Regions from separate parts of the Janthinobacterium sp. BCJ23 genome, predicted to be linked through region 2. Evidence: predicted binding sites of a transcription regulator. Region 2 holds the regulator's gene; each other region holds the start of a gene.

Region 1 (4,747 bases), on a different contig from region 2:
AGCAGCCACGGTCCGCTTTGCCATTCCATCTGGAGATACGGATCGAGACTGGAGACGACGTCCTGCTCGTCGCGGCGCAGCTTGCCTTTCACGCCAAACGTGTTGCCGATGTAATTTTCATAGCCGGTGCGGTCATCGCTGGAGCGGCCATAGTCGATGCCGATGGTGGTGCTCAGCTTGCCGCCTGCCAACTGGTTCACATGTAGCCAGTTGGTATCGATGCCATAGAACTCACGCTGGAAGTCGACCACGCCACCCGAATGGCTGGCTGGCGCCTGGAAGCCTTTGGTAAAAGCCTGGTACTGGATCACGTCGCGGTTGCCGCCATACACCATCACATGCAGGCGGTCGTCGCCGAACGACTGTTCATAGGTGGCGCCGATTTGCTGGTGGTCGATGCTCTTGCGCGTGTTGTAGCGCTCGGCCAGGGTGCGCTTCGGGTTTTGCGTGTCGCTAGCATCGGTTTCGCCAGCGCGCGGGTCGCGGGCAAACGTGGCCCAAGTGGCGCCCAGCGGATCTTGCGTGTTGCCTTGGTGCAGGCTGTTGGCAACGATGGTCAGCTTGCTGTCCGCATTGGGCTTGACGGTGATCTTGCCGAACGCTTGTTCGCGCGTGGCTGCGCTGTGGTCGCGGAAACCGTCCGTGCGGAAGCGCGAGCCGTCGAGCACGTAGCCGATGCCGCCTGCCTGGCCTTGCGCCGTCAAGTCCACTTTGTTGGTGCCGTAGCTGCCGCCCACCACATTCAATTCGACGGAGGGAGGATTTTGTCCATCCTTGGAAAACAGCTGGATCACGCCGCCCGAATGGTTGCCGTAGATGGCAGAAAACGGTCCGCGCAGCACTTCGATGCGCTCGGCCGTATCGAGGTTGAAGGTGGCGGCCTGGCCTTGGCCGTCGGGCATGCTGGCAGGAATGCCATCGCTGATCAGTTTGACGCCGCGCACGCCAAAGGCCGAGCGTGCGCCGAAGCCGCGCGACGAGATCTGCAAGTCTTGCGCATAGTTCTGGCGGTTTTGCACGACCAGGCCCGGCACGGCGGCCAGCGCTTCTGACGCGTTGACGCGGATTTGGCCATCCTGGATGCGGGCGCTGTCGACGACGTCGATCGAGGCCGGCACTTCCTGGCTGGGATGGGCGATGCGGCTGCCGCTGACGACCACCGTATCCATCAGTTGCCCGTTGGCCGGGGCAGCTGCCTCGGCGGCAAAGACGTGAGGGGCGAGGGTAGCGCTGCCGGCGACAAACAGGCTGGCGATGGTGTTCAGGCGGAAACGGTGCTGCATGCGGATTCTCCAATGTGAATAAAAGCCTGCTTTGGCCGCGTGCGCGGCGCAGGTCTGCATAGTTGTATCAAGCAATATGCCTGCCATGTCTCCATTGGTGGGCTGAAATTATACGCGTGTCAATGGCACGGCGTTTGCATACAGCAATGTTCAGATGCGCCGATGCCGCGCGCTTTTCCTGTGTTTTGCCATCGAAAGGTGATTATGCCCAACTTCTTCTCGCGCTTGCGCCAGGTGTGCTGGCTGCTGCCAGCGCTTGCCTGCACCTCCCTCCAGGCCGCTCCATTTGCTTATGTTCCCAATGAAAAATCGGGCACCTTGAGTGTGATCGACACGGCGACCGATCAGGTCGTGCGCCAGATTGCAGCCGGCAAGCGTCCGCGCGGCATCGCCGCCGACCCCACCGGGCGGCAATTGTTTGTCACGGATGCGGCCAGCAGCGCCTTGCTGCTGATCGATAACGCTGGCGGCGCCCCCCTGCGCACGGTGGCGCTGGGCAAGTCGCCCGAAGGCGTCAGCGCTTCGCAAGACGGTCATTACGTGGCCGTGGCCGTCGAGGAAAACAATAGCGTGGCCTTGCTCGATGGGCAGACGGGCGTCTTGCTCGCCGATATCAAGGTGCATGGACGCAATCCGGAACATGCCGTTTTCAGCCCCGATGGGCGCTGGCTGCTGGTCAGCGCGGAAGAGGCTGAACAAGTCGATGTCATTGATGTGGTGCAACGCCGCCAGGTGGCGTCCATCGCCGTGGGATTGCGCCCGCGCGGCATCGGTTTCAGTCCGGACTCGGGCCGCGCCTACGTGGCGTGCGAACTGGTCAATGCCGTCTACGTCATCGACATGGCCGCGCGCAAGGCCATCGCCACCATTCCCGCTGGCAAGAATGCAAACGGCATCGTGGTCCATCCCAGCGGCAAGCAGGTGTATGTCTCGAACGGTATCGATGGCACGGTGATGGTGATCGACACGGCCAGCAACGAGGTCACGGCCACCATTCCCGTCGGCAAGCGCCCGTGGAACATGGCCATCACGCCCGATGGCGCCAAGCTGTACGTGGCCAATGGCCGTTCGAACAGCGTTTCCGTCATCGACACGGCCAGCGCGCGCAAGGTAGCCGATATTGCTGTAGGTGAATTGCCATGGGGCGTGGTGATTCGTTAATGGCACAGGAACAGGTGTTCCAGTCTGGTACACCTGTTCCATTGTGCAGCGGCTCAAGCCCGGGCATGCGCTGAAAAGCACACCGGTATTGACGCTAGGCCCTTGTAACAAGGGTAAAAGCGGCTAAGTTTGTAGTGGGATGCCGAGCTGGCACGGCATTTGCGGAAGACTCCGTGTACTCACCCCATCTGTACCAGGACGTTTGATTTTAATTACAGCAATTCCATTCTAATTAACCCGATAGAGGACGACATGAATCTCGCAGACATCAGCAAACTGGGCGTAGCCAATCCCTTCAAACAACGCTATGACAATTACATCGGCGGCAAATTCGTTGCCCCGGTAAAAGGTGAATACTTTCCTAACATCACACCGATCACGGGCTTGCCATTTTGCGAAATCGCCCGTTCCACGGCGGAAGATGTCGAGCTGGCCTTGGACGCCGCCCATGCCGCCAAGGATGCCTGGGGCAAGACGTCGCCTGCCGAGCGCGCCAATATCCTGAACCGCATCGCCGACCGCATCGAACAGAACCTGAGCCTGATCGCCACGGCGGAAACCATCGACAATGGCAAGCCGATCCGCGAAACGATGAACGCCGACATCCCGCTGGCCATCGACCATTTCCGTTATTTCGCCGGCTGCATCCGCGCGCAAGAAGGTTCCGTCGCGCAAATCGATGCGGAAACCTATGCCTACCACTACCACGAGCCGCTCGGCGTCGTGGGCCAGATCATTCCATGGAATTTCCCGATTCTGATGGCTGTGTGGAAACTGGCGCCAGCCCTGGCCGCCGGCAATTGCGTCGTGCTCAAACCGGCCGAGCAGACACCGGCCTCCATCATGGTGTTGATCGAGCTGATCGGCGACCTGCTGCCGCCGGGCGTGCTGAACATCATCAATGGTTTCGGCCTGGAAGCGGGCAAGCCGCTGGCCTCGAGCAAGCGCATCGCCAAGATCGCCTTCACGGGCGAAACAGGCACGGGCCGCTTGATCATGGGCTACGCCGCGCAAAACCTGATTCCCGTCACCCTGGAGCTGGGCGGCAAGTCGCCGAACATCTTCTTTGAAGACGTGATGGATGCCGACGATGACTATTTCGACAAATGCCTGGAAGGTTTTGCCATGTTCGCGCTGAACCAGGGCGAAGTATGCACCTGCCCATCGCGCGTGCTGATCCAGGAATCGATCTATGAGAAATTCATCGAACGCGCCCTGAAGCGCGTGGCGGCCATCAAGCAGGGCAACCCGCTCGACTCGTCCACCATGATCGGTGCGCAGGCGTCGCAGGAGCAGCTGGAGAAAATCCTGTCCTACCTCGACATCGGCCGCCAGGAAGGCGCCGAAGTGCTGGCTGGCGGCGAGCGCAACACACAGGCGGGCGACCTGGAGGGCGGCTACTACGTGCGTCCGACCGTGTTCAAGGGTAATAACAAGATGCGCATCTTCCAAGAAGAGATTTTTGGACCGGTCGTGTCCGTGACCACTTTCAAGGATGAGGCCGACGCGCTGGCGATTGCCAACGATACCTTGTACGGCCTGGGCGCCGGCTTATGGACGCGCGATGGTTCGCGCGCCTTCCGCATGGGACGCGCCATCCAGGCGGGCCGCGTGTGGACCAATTGCTACCACCTGTATCCAGCCCATGCCGCGTTCGGCGGCTACAAGCAATCGGGTATCGGCCGCGAAAACCACAAGATGATGCTCGATCACTACCAGCAAACGAAGAACTTGCTGGTGAGCTATAGCCCGAAAGCGCTGGGCTTCTTCTAAACCGGTACACGCGCCGCACCTGTCAATCCAGGCGCGGCGCGCAGAAAGGGATGCCATGAGTGCAGCAATTGCCCGGGTGGTCGCCACCGATGCGGCGCTGGAAATGATGGACAAGTTGCGCCAGCGTCACGGCCCTCTGATGTTTTTCCAGTCGGGCGGTTGCTGCGACGGCAGCGCGCCCATGTGCTATGCGCTGGGCGAGTTCGATGTCAGCGATACCGACATCTATCTCGGCAATTTGAATGGTACACCGTTCTACATGGGACTCGAGCAATTCGAGTACTGGGAGCATACCCAGTTGATTATCGATGTGGTTGATGGCAATGGCGGCATGTTTTCACTCGACAACGGCACGGGCAAGCGCTTCTTGACGCGTTCGCGCCTGTTCACCGATGAAGAGTGCGCCTTGCTGCATGCCCAGCCGCATGAGCACCGCAAGACTTGATACACACACATACTAATAAAACAGAGGGAGATGACTGTGCAGAAAAAAATAATGGGGATACTCGTCGGTTTGGGTTTGGCATCGC
Region 2 (4,747 bases):
GCTGCTCGAAGTGATGAACAAGAACAGCCAGGACATCAAGGCCAGCAAGCATCTGGATGAGCCCGATTATTTCATCACCAATTTCAGCCTGGTGCGCATGGATTTGACGGGTAAGCCCAGCTATATCGTGTCGGGCACCAAGCTCACGCATTATCCGGCCGACGATTCGTCCGATATCGACCAGCCCTTCGTGCGCAAGCTCACGCCCGGCATGCCGCCGTTGAACATGAATGCGGAACTGGCGCATATCGACCAGGACAATACCCGGCTGCAACTGCACCGCAAGGTCGTGATCGACCGCGCGGCCAGTCCGAAGGCGCAGAACCTGACGGTCAGGACGGAAGCGCTGACGGTGTTTCCGGACGAGGAAAGAATGGAAACGGACGTGCCTGTCGATATCCTGACGGGGACTTCGCGCCTCAATGGCATCGGCATGAAAGCCAATAACGCCACCGGCGTGGTGGAAGTGCAGAATGCGCTGCGCATGGTCCTCCCGCCGAAACCGCGCCCGGCCGCGGCGGCAAAATGACAGAATGAAACAAGGAAACCATACTATGAAGAACATCTTGCTGTTGACCGTATTTTCGCTGGCCATCATGGGCGTGGCGCATGCCGAGAAAGCCGATTCCGAGAAGGAAGCCGTCATCACGGCACGCAGCGGCCACGTCGATGACGTCAAGCAGGTGCGTACCCTGACGGGCGACGTCGTGCTGGTCAAGGGCACCCTGACCATGAAGGCGGGCCGGGCATTGATCACGGAAGACCCGCAAGGCTACCAGTTCATCACCTTCTGGGCCGATCCCGGCAAGCTGGCCACGTTCCGCCAGAAGCGCGATGGCGCGGGCGACCTGTGGGTCGAAGGCGAAGCGGAGCGCGTGGAATACGACAACAAGACGGAAGTGGTGAAACTGTTTTCCAAGGCCAAGCTGACGCGCCTGGAAGGCACGAAAGTGACGGACGTGGCCAATGGCGCCTTCATCTCGTATGACAGCCGCAAGGAAGTATTCAAGATGGAAAATTCCGACAGCGGCACCAGCACTTCCGATGGCGGCAGCGTGCGCATGGTGATCCAGCCGAAGACCAAGGCGCCGGAAGCGGAGAAAGCGCCGGCAACGCCTGCGCCAGGAAAGAAATAATGGACAATACTCGTTGCGGCAGCACCCTGATCGTTCGCGGTCTGCAAAAAACCTATGGCAAGCGGCAAGTCGTGCATGATGTCTCGCTGCAAGTCGAATGCGGCGAAGTGGTGGGTTTGCTGGGCCCGAACGGCGCCGGCAAGACCACCTCGTTCTACATGATCGTCGGCCTGGTGCCGTCGGACGGCGGCAGCATCGACATCAGCGGCGTGGACATTTCCAGCCTGCCGATCCACCGCCGCGCGCAGATGGGCTTGTCCTATCTGCCGCAGGAAGCGTCCGTCTTCCGCAAGCTGACGGTGGAAGACAATATCCGCGCCGTGCTGGAAATCCAGACCGTCGAAGGCCGTCCTTTGAAGAAGGCCGAGATCGAGGAGCGCCTGGATAAGCTGCTGGCCGATTTGCAGATTGAAAAGCTGCGCGAGAACCAGGCCCTGTCCCTGTCGGGCGGCGAGCGCCGCCGCGTGGAAATCGCCCGCGCGCTGGCCACGGATCCCCGTTTCGTGCTGCTCGACGAGCCGTTCGCCGGCGTCGATCCGATCGCCGTGATCGAGATCCAGCGCATCGTGCGCTTCTTGAAGGAGCGCAATATCGGCGTGCTGATCACCGATCATAATGTGCGCGAGACGCTGGGTATTTGCGACCGTGCCTACATCATCAACCAGGGCTCGGTACTGGCGTCGGGACGCCCCGACGACATCATCGCGAACGAGTCGGTACGCCGGGTCTATCTGGGCGAACACTTCCGCATGTAAGCCAATGAAACAATCATTGCAGCTGCGCACTTCGCAGCACCTGGCACTGACGCCGCAGTTGCAGCAATCGATACGCCTGTTGCAATTGTCCACCTTGGAATTGCACCAGGAACTCGAGCAACTGCTGACGGACAATCCCCTGCTCGAGCGCCTCGACGATCCGCTCGACCGTTCGCTGCGCCTGCTGTCGGACGGGGCCTTGAGTTCCACGGCGGCGCCGGCCGAAGCGCCGCCCCAGCCGCCAGGCCAGGAGGCGCCCGCGGCGCCAGCCGAAGCGGAAACCTTTGACGGCGAGGCGGGCGAGGGTCCGGCCGTGGCGGATGGCGGCGACAGCGACTGGAGCGAGGCGAGCCGGGGCAAGGCGCCCGACGACGAAGATTCCCGCCCGCAACTCGAGGCCCATCACTGCACCCTGCGCGAACACCTGATGGAGCAGATGCGCGTGACGGTGCTCGAGTTGCGCGACCGTGCGCTGGTCGAGCTGATCATCGACGCGCTCGACGACAATGGCTACCTGGAAGAGTCGCTCGACGACATCCTGGCGCGCCTGCCGGAAGAGCTGGAAATCGACGCCGACGAGATGCGCACGGCCTTGTCGCTGCTGCAAAGTTTCGATCCGCCCGGCGTGGGCGCGCGCAATGCGTCCGAATGCCTGGCGCTGCAGATCAAGCGCTTGCCGCACATCGCCATGGTGACGCGGCGCATGGCCCTCGTCATCGTGGAAAAGCACCTGGCCTGGTTTGCCCAGCGCGATTTCAACAAGCTGAAAAAAGCCCTTGATTGCGACGATGAAGACTTGCGCGAAGCGCAGACGGTGATTCGCCAGTGCAATCCGCATCCGGGCGCCGTGTTCGCCTCGGACGTGTCCGATTATGTGGTGCCCGACGTCGTCGTCAAGCGCGCGCGCAATGGCTGGCAAGTGACCCTGAACAACGACGTCATGCCGCGCCTGCGCGTCAACGCCATGTACGCCAACCTGCTCAAGCAGGGCAAGGGCGAGGGCGCCATGGGCGCACAGTTGCAGGAAGCCAAGTGGCTGATCAAGAATATGCGCCAGCGTTTCGACACGATCCTGCGCGTGGCACAGGCAATAGTAGAAAGACAAAAGAACTTTTTCTCGCATGGGGCCGTTGCCATGCGCCCCCTTGTGCTCCGTGAAATAGCTGATACACTGGGTTTACACGAGAGTACTATCTCGCGGGTAACAACTCAAAAGTACATGCTGACCCCGCACGGCATGTTCGAGTTGAAATATTTCTTTGGTAGCCACGTCGCCACCGAAGCGGGGGGCGAAGCGTCATCGACGGCGATACGGGCATTGATCGTGCAACTGACAGGAGCAGAAGACCCTAAAAATCCTTTATCCGACAGTAAGATTGCGGACATGCTGGGGGAACAAGGCATGGTGATTGCGCGACGTACTGTTGCCAAATACCGGGAAGCGTTGAAAATTCCGCCAGTGAGCCTGCGTAAGTGTTTGTAAGTTTTTTTCGGTTCCTCTGCGGGCCGGATAGGATGGACCGCACGAACCCGATCATCTTTAGGAGTGTGTATGAATCTCACCATCAGCGGACATCATCTCGAAGTGACACCAGCCATCCGTGAATACGTACAAACGAAGCTGGAACGCGTGAAACGTCATTTCGATCAAGTTATCGATATCGCCGTGATTCTGACCGTGGATAACCTCAAAGAGAAAGAAAAACGTCAAAAGGCCGAAGTCAACCTGCGTTTAAGTGGCAAAACCGTCTACGTGGAAAGCCTGGCACAAGACCTGTATGCCGCGATCGATGCCCTGATCGACAAGCTCGATAGGCAAGTGATGAAATACAAAACCAAAGTGCAAGGGCACGGTAAAGAGGCGATCAAGCATCTGCCAGACAACTCCGAGGAAGACGCCGTCGTCGCCGTTTAAGGCCACCCGCTTCCAGCAGTTGTGATCAACTAAGGGCGCACATTGCGCCCTTTTTTGCGCCTGGACCTTTTGAACGCAATCTTCCCCGCGCAGGCGCTAAAATGTTTGTACTTTTACTTTTTTCACGCCTGCCATGAGCGACTTCGTCCAGACTTCCATCCGCAACCGCACGGGGCATATCGTGCTCGACCGTCCGAAAGCCTTGAATTCCCTGTCGCTGGAGATGGTGCGCGCCCTGAGCGCGGCCCTGCTGGCCTGGCGCGACGATCCGCAGGTGGACGCCGTCGTGATCCGCTCGAGCAGCGAGAAAGCACTGTGCGCCGGCGGCGACATCCGTTTCTTCTACGATGCGGGCCTGGCCACGCCGCAAGGCGGCAGCGCCTTGCTGGAAGATTTCTTTACGGAAGAATACGCGTTAAATCATGTGATCCATTTCTATCCGAAACCGTATATCGCCGTGATGGATGGCGTGGTGATGGGCGGCGGCATGGGCGTGGCGCAAGCCGGACCCGGCAACCGCTTGCGCATCGTCACGGGCCGCACGCGCATGGCCATGCCTGAAGTCAATATTGGCTTGTTCCCCGATGTGGGCGGCAGCTATTTCCTGTCCCGCCTGGCCGGCCAGCTGGGCCTGTACCTGGGCTTGACGGGCTTGACGATCAGCGCGGCCGACGCCCTGTACACGGACCTGGCCGATGTCTACCTGCCCGAGGCGCAAATGGGGGCGCTGCTGGCCCTGTTCGAGTCGACGCCGGGCGAGGCCCTGCCGGTGGCCATCAAGGCGCTGGCGGCGCCGTTCCAGGCACAGGCAGGTGTCTCCTCGCTGGCGGCGGCGCGCGCGGCGCTGGACCGCCATTTCGGTGCGGATTCCGTAGCGGCCATCATGGCCTCGCTGGCGCAGGACGACAGCGCGTTCGCCAGCAAGGCGCTGTTGGCCATGC
Region 3 (4,747 bases), on a different contig from region 2:
GCACCACCTGCCCTTCCGGCCCCGTCATGCGCTCGCCGTCGCGCAGCACCGTGCCGCGCACGGTGAACACGGCCACGTCGTCGCCATTCGACAGTACGGCGCGCAGCCGGCATTTTTCGCGCTGATCGTAGGGCAGCACAAGTTGGGCAAACGGCGTACGTTCATCGCCAGGTCCCAGTTTGGTATGCAAAGTCAGCATGCTTGTCTCCTGCTTAAAATAGAAAATAGCGCTGCGCCATCGGCAGCACGGCGGCCGCTTCGCACACGACCAGCTGGCCGTCGGCGCGCACGGCGTAGGTTTCGGGGTCCACTTCCATGTGCGGCGTGGCGCTGTTGTGGATCATGTCGTGCTTGCGCAAGCCGCGCATGTTCTTCACGGCGATGACGGATTTGTTCAGTTTCAGCTGATGCCCGATATCGAGGTCGTAGGCCGCCTGCGAGACAAACGTAAACGACTTTTTCAGGCCGCCGCCGAAGGCGCCGAACATCATGCGGTAGTGCACGGGCTGCGGCGTGGGAATCGACGCGTTCGGGTCGCCCATCTGCGCGGCCGCGATCATGCCGCCCTTCAGTATCATCGACGGCTTGACGCCGAAAAACGCCGGCTTCCACAGCACGATGTCGGCGATCTTACCCGCCTCGATCGAGCCCACCACATGCGCAATCCCGTGCGTGATGGCCGGATTGATCGTGTACTTGGCGATGTAGCGCTTGGCGCGGAAATTGTCGCTGCGCGCCGTATCGGGCGCCAGCGCACCCCGCTGCACCTTCATCTTGTGCGCCGTCTGCCAGGTGCGCATGATCACCTCGCCCACTCTCCCCATCGCTTGCGAGTCGGACGACATCATCGAGATGGCGCCGATGTCGTGCAGGATATCTTCCGCGGCGATGGTTTCGCGGCGGATGCGCGACTCGGCAAACGCCACGTCTTCGGCAATGGCCGGGTCCAGGTGGTGGCACACCATCAGCATGTCCAGGTGCTCGTCGAGCGTGTTGACGGTGAATGGTCGCGTCGGGTTGGTCGACGAGGGCAGCACGTTGGCTTGCCCCACGGCGGCGATGATGTCGGGCGCATGGCCGCCGCCCGCCCCTTCCGTGTGAAACGTGTGGATGGTGCGGTCCTTGAAGGCGGCCAGCGTGTGCTCGAGAAAACCGCCCTCGTTGAGGGTATCGCTGTGCAGCGCCACCTGGATATCCATGCGGTCGGCCACCGACAGGCAGTTGTCGATGGCGGCCGGCGTGCTGCCCCAGTCTTCGTGCAGTTTCAGGCCGATGGCGCCCGCGCGCACCTGTTCTTCCAGCGGCAGCGGCAAGCTGACGTTACCTTTGCCCATGAAGCCCAAATTCATCGGGAAGGCGTCGGCGGCCGCCAGCATCGCGTGCAAATGCCACGGTCCCGGCGTGCAGGTGGTGGCGGCCGTACCCACGGCCGGTCCCGTGCCGCCGCCCAGCATGGTGGTTACGCCGCTCATCAGCGCTTCCTCGATCTGCTGCGGGCAGATGAAGTGGATGTGCGTGTCGACGCCGCCGGCCGTGACGATCATGCCTTCGCCGGCGATGATCTCGGTGGCGCCGCCGATGGCCAAAGTGACGCCGGGCTGGATGTCGGGATTGCCCGCCTTGCCGATGCCGAAGATCAGGCCATTCTTCAAGCCGATATCGGCTTTGACGATGCCCCAGTGGTCGAGGATGACGGCATTCGTGATGACGGTATCCATCACCTCGGCCGCGCAGCGCTGCGACTGGCCCATGCCGTCGCGGATCACCTTGCCGCCGCCGAATTTCACCTCCTCGCCGTAGATCGCATAGTCATGCTCGATCTCGATGAACAGTTCCGTGTCGGCCAGGCGGATGCGGTCGCCCTTGGTGGGGCCGAACATTTCGGCATACGCGCTGCGGGGAATGCTGGCCATCTCAATCCTTTCCCGGTGGAGTGTCTTGCAGTTCGCCCATCACTTCGCCATTGAAGCCGTAGACCTTGCGCTCGCCCGCCAGCGCCACCAGTTCCACGGTGCGCTGCTGGCCCGGCTCGAAACGCACGGCCGTGCCGGCCGTGATATTGAGGCGCATGCCGTAGGCGCGCCAGCGCTCGAAAGCCAGCGCCGGGTTGACTTCAAAAAAGTGGAAGTGCGAACCGACCTGTATTGGCCGGTCGCCCCGGTTGGCCACCACCACGGTGGCCGTGGCGCGCCCGGCATTCAAGCTGATTTCGCCTTCTTCCAATTGGTATTCGCCTGGGGTCATGACGGACTCCTTCTCAAAAAAAACTACGGTATCGGGTGGTGCACGGTCACCAGCTTGCTGCCATCGGGGAAGGTCGCTTCCACCTGGATGTCGGGGATCATCTCGGCGATGCCGTCCATGACGTCGGCGCGCGAGAGGATCTTGGTACCATCCGACATCAGCTGCGCCACCGACTTGCCATCGCGCGCGCCTTCCATGATGGCGGCGCTGATCAGGGCCACCGCTTCCGGATAATTCAATTTCAAGCCGCGCGCCAGGCGCCGTTCGGCCAGCAGCGCGGCCGTAAAAATGAGCAGCTTGTCTTTTTCGCGGGGAGTCAGGTCCATGTTCTTCCTTCTTCAAGTATTCCAGATGCGGGGCACGACGGCGTCGCGTCCCAGCATGGCGGGGCGCAGCAGCTGCCAGGCGGCCAGCATGACGCGGCGCGCCGCTTCGCTGTCACCGCACAGCAGGCGCACCACCACCAGCGATTTCATGTGCGAGGCGCCAAACGCGGCGCCGGCCGGCACGGCGATCCCGCGCACGGCCGCCAGCACGGCGGCAGGAACGGGGGCGCCGACGGCGATCAGGGTGGCGCACACGGTGTGCCCCGCCAATCCCAGTGGGCTGGCCATCAGCGCGCCGCCGGCGGCCAGCACGCCCTGCTCCCACCACAGCAGCTTGCCGCCACGGCGGATCTGCACCTGCTGGCTGATGCTGCCCGTATTGAAAACTTCGCCCGAGGCGCTGCGGCCCAGGCAGACGATGTCGCAGCCGATGTAGCTGGCGTCCGGCGCCAGTTCCACTTCGTGGCGCAGGCGCACGCACGCCTGGTCGAAGAAAATGCTTTCCTGCGGCAGCCACTCGATGGCCGCGCCGCTACCGGCGCGCAGCACGATGTGCTGGCCCGAGACGTGGCCATTCGCGCGGTACCACTTGGCGGCGCCCGGCGACGTGAGCAAGGCGTGCGCGCCCTCGCCCACCGTGGCGTCGACGGCCAGCTGGTCGCCGCCCACGACGCCGCCGGGCGGATGGATGATGATGGCGTGGCAGACGGCACCCCCTTCCGGATACAGGGGCTTTTGCACGCGCAGGGGGCCGCTGTGCGTGCGCTCGACGAGGCGGCTGACGCCATCGTGCAAGGCAAAGCCCAGGCGCAGGTGCGCCTGCCAGGCGCCGTGCGCGCTGGCTGGTAAAGGCGTGACTGGTCGGGTGCTGTCTGGCATGCGGGGCAATCGCGTAAATAAGCGATTACCTAAGCAGGATATGTGCCAGCGTCAGGGGAAGGAAAAGTGAGAATCGTGCACCGCGCTGCGGCGGGCGCACCGGCATGGTGCATCTGCCGCACCGCGGCGCTTAGGCCACGGCCACTGTCACTGTCACGGCCAGGGTGCGCCGTTCGCGCAGCAAGGCCGTGAAGGCTTCCGCGGCCAGGGGGCGGCTGAAAAAATAGCCCTGCATTTCATCGCAGCCGTGTTCCGTCAGGAAGTCGACCTGTTCGCGCGTTTCCACGCCTTCGGCGATGACGCGCATGTCGAGGTTGTGCGCCAGCGAGATGACGGAACGGGCGATGGCCGCGTCGCTGCTGCTGGTGGTCACGTCATCGACGAAGGATTTGTCGATCTTCAGCACGTCGATGGGAAAACGTTTCAGGTAGCCGAGGCTGGAATAGCCGGTGCCAAAATCGTCGAGCGAAATGCCCACGCCGATATCCTTCAGGCGCGTGAGGGCTGCCACGGCCTTGTCAGGGTCGCCCATCACCGTGCTTTCCGTGATCTCGATGCCGAGGCAGGCGGGCGCGATGCCGTATTTGCGCAAGGCCGCCTCGACGAACGGCACCGTGCGGTCCTGTGCGAACTGTTTGCCGGACAGATTGACGGCCACCTTGATGCTGCCCAGGCCAGCGTCGTGCCAGGCGCGGATTTGCGCACACACGCTTTCGAGCACCCATTCGCCGATGGCCGTGATCGAGCCGTATTCCTCGGCCAGCGCGATGAACAGGCCGGGTGGCACCTTGCCCAGCACCGGGTTATCCCAGCGCAGCAGGGCTTCCGCGCCCAGCAAGGCACCCGTGCGCAAGCACATCTGCGGCTGGTAGTGCACTTCGAATTCATCGCGGCAGATGGCGCCGCGCAGCTGCTGCTGCATCGCCAGGCGGGCGCGGATATCGCTGCCCATGCGCTCCGTGAAGAAGGCGTAATGGTCGCGCCCCATTTCCTTGGCGCGCACGAGGGCCGTGTCGGCGTGGCGCAGCACGTCGTCGAGGCTGTCGCCGTCGGCCGGGCACATGGCGATGCCGATGCTGGTCGTCAGCGCCAGGCGTTCGCCATCGACGCTGAGTTCCTCGCGCAGGCCGGCCAGGATGGTTTGCGCCAGCCCCAGGGTACGCCCCAGCAGGGCATCGTCCTGCAGCAGGATCTGGAATTCGTCGCCGCCCTGGCGCACCACCGTGTCGCCTTCGCGCACGCAGCCGGACAGGAAACGCGCCACCACTTGCAGCGCCTTGTCGCCGACGGCCTGGCCG
Region 4 (4,747 bases), on a different contig from region 2:
TGGCCCACAGCTGGGATTACCGGCGCAATCCCGTCACTTGCCGCGCTTCCGACGTCTTGCAGCATGGCACGGGCTACTGTTATGCGAAGAGCCATCTGCTGGCCGCGCTGCTGCGCGCCAACGGCATTCCTGCCGGCCTGTGCTACCAGCGCTTGGCCGTCGGCGAAGTGGGGCCGCCGTTTTGCCTGCATGGCTTGAACGCCGTGTATCTGCAGGACTTTGGCTGGTACCGTATCGATGCGCGCGGCAACAAACCCGGCGTCGATGCCGCCTTTGTGCCGCCACGCGAGCAACTGGCCTTTCCCGTGCTGGCGCCCGAGGAACGCGACTTGCCGGAAATCTGGGCGGAACCGCTGCCGCAGGTGGTGGCGTCGCTGACGCAATACGCCACCGTGCAGGACGTGGCGGCGCACCTGCCCGATATCACATTGCTGCCGCTGCAAAAATAATCCAGGAAAGAAATCATGAAAAAAGTGTATGTAGGTCTGATCGGCCTGATGTTGCTGGCCGGCTGCGGTGGCAAGGGCGAGAGCGGCGGGCAGTCGAGCGCCGCGCGTCTCGATGGCAAGGAAAAGGGCAGCGAGTTTCTTGCCTATGAACATAATGTCAGCGTCGATACGCACGAGGCGCAAGTGCGGCCCCTGTATGAAAAAGTGCTTGCCGCCTGCAAGGCCGATATGGAAAACGGCTGCCTGCTGCTCGATTCCAGCCTCGACAGCGGGCGCTATGTGCATGCGCGCATCAGCATGCGCGCCAAGCCGGCCGGCATCAGGAAGCTTGTCGCGCTGGTCGCGGCCGAAGGCGACGTCACCAGCCAGGGCACCAAGGTGGAAGACCTGGGCCGCCCCGTGCTCGACAGCAAGAAACGCCTGGAGATGCTCAAGCAATACCAGGCGCAATTGCAAGACCTGGAAAAGCGCTCGGGCGCGAATGTCGATGCCCTCATCAAGGTGACCAAGGAACTGGCCACTGTGCAAGTGGAGCTGGAGCAGGCGACGGCGGCCGACGCGCTGTTGATGCAGCGCATCGATACGGACTTGCTGAACGTGGCCATCAGCGCGGAAGGCAAGCAATCGTTCTGGACGCCCGTCAAGCGCTCGCTGGGCAATTTCACGGACAACCTGTCGGAAGGCGTGGCCAACGCCATCACGGCCATGGCCTACATCCTGCCGTGGCTGATCGCTTTCGTGTTGCTGTTCCCGCTGGGACGCAAGGGTTGGCGCCGCTTGAGAGGCGTACCGCGCAAGGATTGATGCCGGGATTGTTGCGTCCGGCGCACCGTTTTACGGCAATTTGAAACCTGGCTGCACAGTCCTTGTGCAGCCAGGTTTTTTTTCGTGCGGCGAGAGCCGCGTGCACCATGGCGGACACCTGCTGGCGCTGGCATGCATTCTGCTTTAACAACATCGTATGCCCAGCTCGACCCCCACGAACCCATCACAGGAGTCCCCATGTCACGACGCATCATCCTGAAAGCGGCCGCCGCCGGCGCACTGGCCCTTGCCACCTCCACTTACATGCAGGCAGCCCTGGCCGCCGATACGATCAAGGTAGGCATTTTGCACTCGCTGTCGGGCACCATGGCCATTTCCGAAACGTCGCTGAAAGACGTGGCCTTGATGACGATCGCCGAGATCAATGCCAAGGGCGGTGTGCTGGGCAAGAAACTGGAAGCCGTCGTCGTCGACCCGGCGTCGAACTGGCCTTTGTTCGCGGAAAAAGCGCGCCAGCTGGTGGCGCAGGATAAAGTGGCTGTCGTGTTTGGCTGCTGGACGTCCGTGTCGCGCAAGTCGGTTTTACCCGTGTTCAAGGAACTCAACAGCCTGCTGTTTTACCCGGTGCAATACGAGGGCGAGGAGCTGGAAAAGAATGTGTTTTACACGGGTGCCGCGCCGAACCAGCAAGCGATCCCGGCAGTGGAGTACCTGATGAGCAAGGATGGCGGCGGCGCCAAGCGCTTCGTGCTGCTAGGCACGGATTACGTGTATCCGCGCACCACCAACAAGATCCTGCGTGCCTTCCTGAAAAGCAAGGGCGTCAAGGATAGCGATATCAGCGAGGTCTACACGCCGTTCGGCCACGCCGACTATCAAACCATCGTCGCCAACATCAAGAAGTTTTCCACGGGTGGCAAGACGGCCGTCATTTCCACCATCAATGGCGATTCGAACGTGCCGTTCTACAAGGAGCTGGGCAATGCAGGCTTGAAAGCCACGGACGTGCCCGTCGTCGCGTTTTCCGTCGGCGAGGAAGAGCTGCGCGGCATCGATACCAAGCCGCTGCTCGGCCACCTGGCGGCATGGAATTATTTCGAGTCCGTCAAGAACCCCGTGAATACGGCCTTCATCAAGCAGTGGAAGGCGTATGCCGTGGCGCAAAAGCTGCCGAACGCGGGTTCGGTCGTGACGAACGACCCGATGGAAGCGACCTATGTCGGCATCCACATGTGGGCGCAAGCCGTGGAAAAAGCCAAGTCGACGGACACGGACAAGGTGATCGCCGCCATGGCCGGCCAAAGCGTCAAGGCGCCATCGGGCTTCACCCTGACCATGGATGCCACGAACCACCACCTGCACAAGCCCGTGATGATCGGCGAGATCAAGGCCGATGGGCAATTCAATGTCGTGTGGAAAACCAAGGAACCGATACGCGCGCAGCCTTGGAGCCCGTTTATCAAGGGGAATGAGGGTAAGCAGAAGTTATGAGTTAGCAGCAGAAAGGCCGGGGTCAGACCCGACGGGTCTGACCCCAGATTTCGCTTGGGCTGAAGTAACGATGAGAGGTCTTTCCGCATGCGTCTGCTACGTCGTATTTTGTTATTACTTTGCCTGTTGCCGCTGTCTGCGCAGGCAGCCATTTCCCCCAACCTGCTCAAACCGCTATCCGGCGACGACCCCGATACCAGGGTCGCCGCCGTCGCCCAGATCGCCGCCCTGGCCACGCCCGAGGCTGCCAAGGTGCTGCAAGCGTTGCAAGACGACAGCCTGTATGCAGCGCCCGACGGCAAGGTCTACATCGTCGACGGCGAGCAGGCATATGACCCGGCAAGCGGCAAGAGCGTGCCGCTGCCGGACGGCATCGACGGCGTCATGGTCAACAACCGCTTGCGCTCGGCCGTGGCGGGCGCCTTGTCCGGGTTGAAACTGCTGGCGCCCGAGCGGGCAACGCGCCTGGCCGCTGCGCAGGCATTGCAGCAATCCGTCGATCCCGCGCAGCTGCCCCTGATCCACAAGGCGCTGGCGCAAGAGAGCGATGCCGAGATCCAGCAGATATTGCAAGTGCTGATCGCCAGCGCCAATCTGCATGCGCCAGACGCCGCCACGCGCAAGCAGGCTGTGCAGGACCTGGCGGGCAGTAGCGATGCCCGGCTGCTGCCCGTGCTGCAAGCCATGCTGGACAAGGGCGGCGAGCCGGACGAAGCCGTGCAGCTGGCCGCCATCGACACCATGGGCCAGATCAAGGGACGAGTGGCGCGCATGGAATTCGCCGGCAATGTGTTCTACGGCATTTCGCTGGGCAGCGTGCTGCTGTTAGCCGCCTTGGGGCTGGCCATCACCTTCGGCTTGATGGGCATCATCAATATGGCGCATGGCGAATTGCTGATGATAGGCGCTTACACGACGTATCTGTGCCAGCTGTTCTTCCGCACCTATCTGCCAGGCCTGCAGGATGCCTACCTGCTGGCCGCCTTGCCGGCCGCCTTTCTCGTCGCGGGACTGGTGGGCGTGACGCTCGAGCGCACGGTCATCCGCTGGCTGTATGGGCGGCCGCTGGAAACCCTGCTGGCCACCTGGGGCATCAGCCTGATCCTCATGCAGACGGTGCGCACGATCTTCGGCGCGCAAAACGTGGAAGTGGCCAATCCCGCCTGGATGTCGGGCGGCGTGACGGTGCTGGGCGGCCTCGTGCTGCCGTACAACCGGCTGGCCATCATCGTCTTCGCCGTCCTTGTCGTGATGGCCGTGTGGCTGATCCTCAACAAGACACGGCTGGGCCTGTTCGTGCGGGCCGTGACGCAAAACCGCCGGATGGCCGATTGCGTGGGCGTGGCCACGGGCAAGGTCGACATGCTGACTTTCGGCCTCGGTTCCGGCATCGCCGGGCTCGGCGGCGTGGCCCTGTCGCAGCTGGGCAATGTGGGGCCGGACCTGGGCCAAAGCTACATCGTCGATTCCTTCATGGTGGTGGTGCTCGGCGGCGTGGGCCAGCTGGCCGGCACCGTCATCGCTGCGCTGGGGCTGGGCGAAGTGAACAAATTCCTCGAACCGGTGGCGGGCGCCGTGCTGGCGAAGATCGCCATTCTCGTGTTCATCATCATTTTCATCCAGCGCCGGCCGCAGGGCCTGTTTGCCATGAAGGGACGCAGCGTCGAATGACTACCTCCTATCAATCCAAGCAGGGCCTGTTCACGCGGCCCGTCTGGCTGGCGATTGCCGCATGCACGTTGCTGGCGGCGCTGTTGCCGACTTTTAACCTGGCGTTTGCCGAAGGCCATGCCTTGCATGTGTCCGCCTATACGGTGGCGCTGGTGGGCAAGTTCATGTGCTACGCGCTGGCCGCGCTGGCGCTGGACCTCGTATGGGGCTACACGGGCATCCTGTCGCTGGGCCACGGCGTATTCTTTGCCTTGGGCGCGTATGCGCACGGCATGTATCTGATGCGCGCTATCGGCGACCAGGGCCAGTACCAGAGCAGCTTGCCCGATTTCATGGTCTTTCTCGACTGGAAAACCTACCCGTGGTACTGG

Evidence for each region. Region 2 encodes sigma-54, which starts transcription at its own class of promoters, with help from an activator protein. Its sites were predicted from a motif close to TGGCANGNAANCTGCTTT; they were not measured.
Region 1: the regulator sigma-54 is predicted to act here: its motif matches at 2,593-2,610, upstream of adh (aldehyde dehydrogenase).
Region 3: the regulator sigma-54 is predicted to act here: its motif matches at 3,480-3,497, upstream of AC54AG_RS10415 (urease accessory protein UreD).
Region 4: the regulator sigma-54 is predicted to act here: its motif matches at 1,382-1,399, upstream of urtA (urea ABC transporter substrate-binding protein).

Annotation. Positions count from the first base shown of each region.
Region 1 covers NZ_JCAQAW010000015.1:2,545-7,291, forward strand. The annotation lists gene AC54AG_RS28065 (TonB-dependent receptor family protein) at 1-1,283, opposite strand, end outside; gene AC54AG_RS28070 (beta-propeller fold lactonase family protein) at 1,488-2,444, shown strand; gene adh (aldehyde dehydrogenase) at 2,697-4,217, shown strand; gene AC54AG_RS28080 (DUF779 domain-containing protein) at 4,273-4,662, shown strand; gene AC54AG_RS28085 (PQQ-dependent methanol/ethanol family dehydrogenase) at 4,714-4,747, shown strand, end outside.
Region 2 covers NZ_JCAQAW010000008.1:94,693-99,439, forward strand. The annotation lists gene lptC (LPS export ABC transporter periplasmic protein LptC) at 1-529, shown strand, start outside; gene lptA (lipopolysaccharide transport periplasmic protein LptA) at 555-1,136, shown strand; gene lptB (LPS export ABC transporter ATP-binding protein) at 1,136-1,891, shown strand; gene AC54AG_RS22120 (RNA polymerase factor sigma-54) at 1,896-3,374, shown strand; gene hpf (ribosome hibernation-promoting factor, HPF/YfiA family) at 3,444-3,806, shown strand; gene AC54AG_RS22130 (enoyl-CoA hydratase/isomerase family protein) at 3,940-4,747, shown strand, end outside.
Region 3 covers NZ_JCAQAW010000002.1:971,276-976,022, forward strand. The annotation lists gene ureE (urease accessory protein UreE) at 1-199, opposite strand, end outside; gene ureC (urease subunit alpha) at 213-1,913, opposite strand; gene AC54AG_RS10405 (urease subunit beta) at 1,915-2,244, opposite strand; gene AC54AG_RS10410 (urease subunit gamma) at 2,268-2,570, opposite strand; gene AC54AG_RS10415 (urease accessory protein UreD) at 2,583-3,449, opposite strand; gene AC54AG_RS10420 (two-component system response regulator) at 3,580-4,747, opposite strand, start outside.
Region 4 covers NZ_JCAQAW010000002.1:1,108,132-1,112,878, reverse strand. The annotation lists gene AC54AG_RS11035 (transglutaminase-like domain-containing protein) at 1-449, shown strand, start outside; gene AC54AG_RS11030 (DUF4349 domain-containing protein) at 465-1,253, shown strand; gene urtA (urea ABC transporter substrate-binding protein) at 1,452-2,705, shown strand; gene urtB (urea ABC transporter permease subunit UrtB) at 2,793-4,376, shown strand; gene urtC (urea ABC transporter permease subunit UrtC) at 4,373-4,747, shown strand, end outside.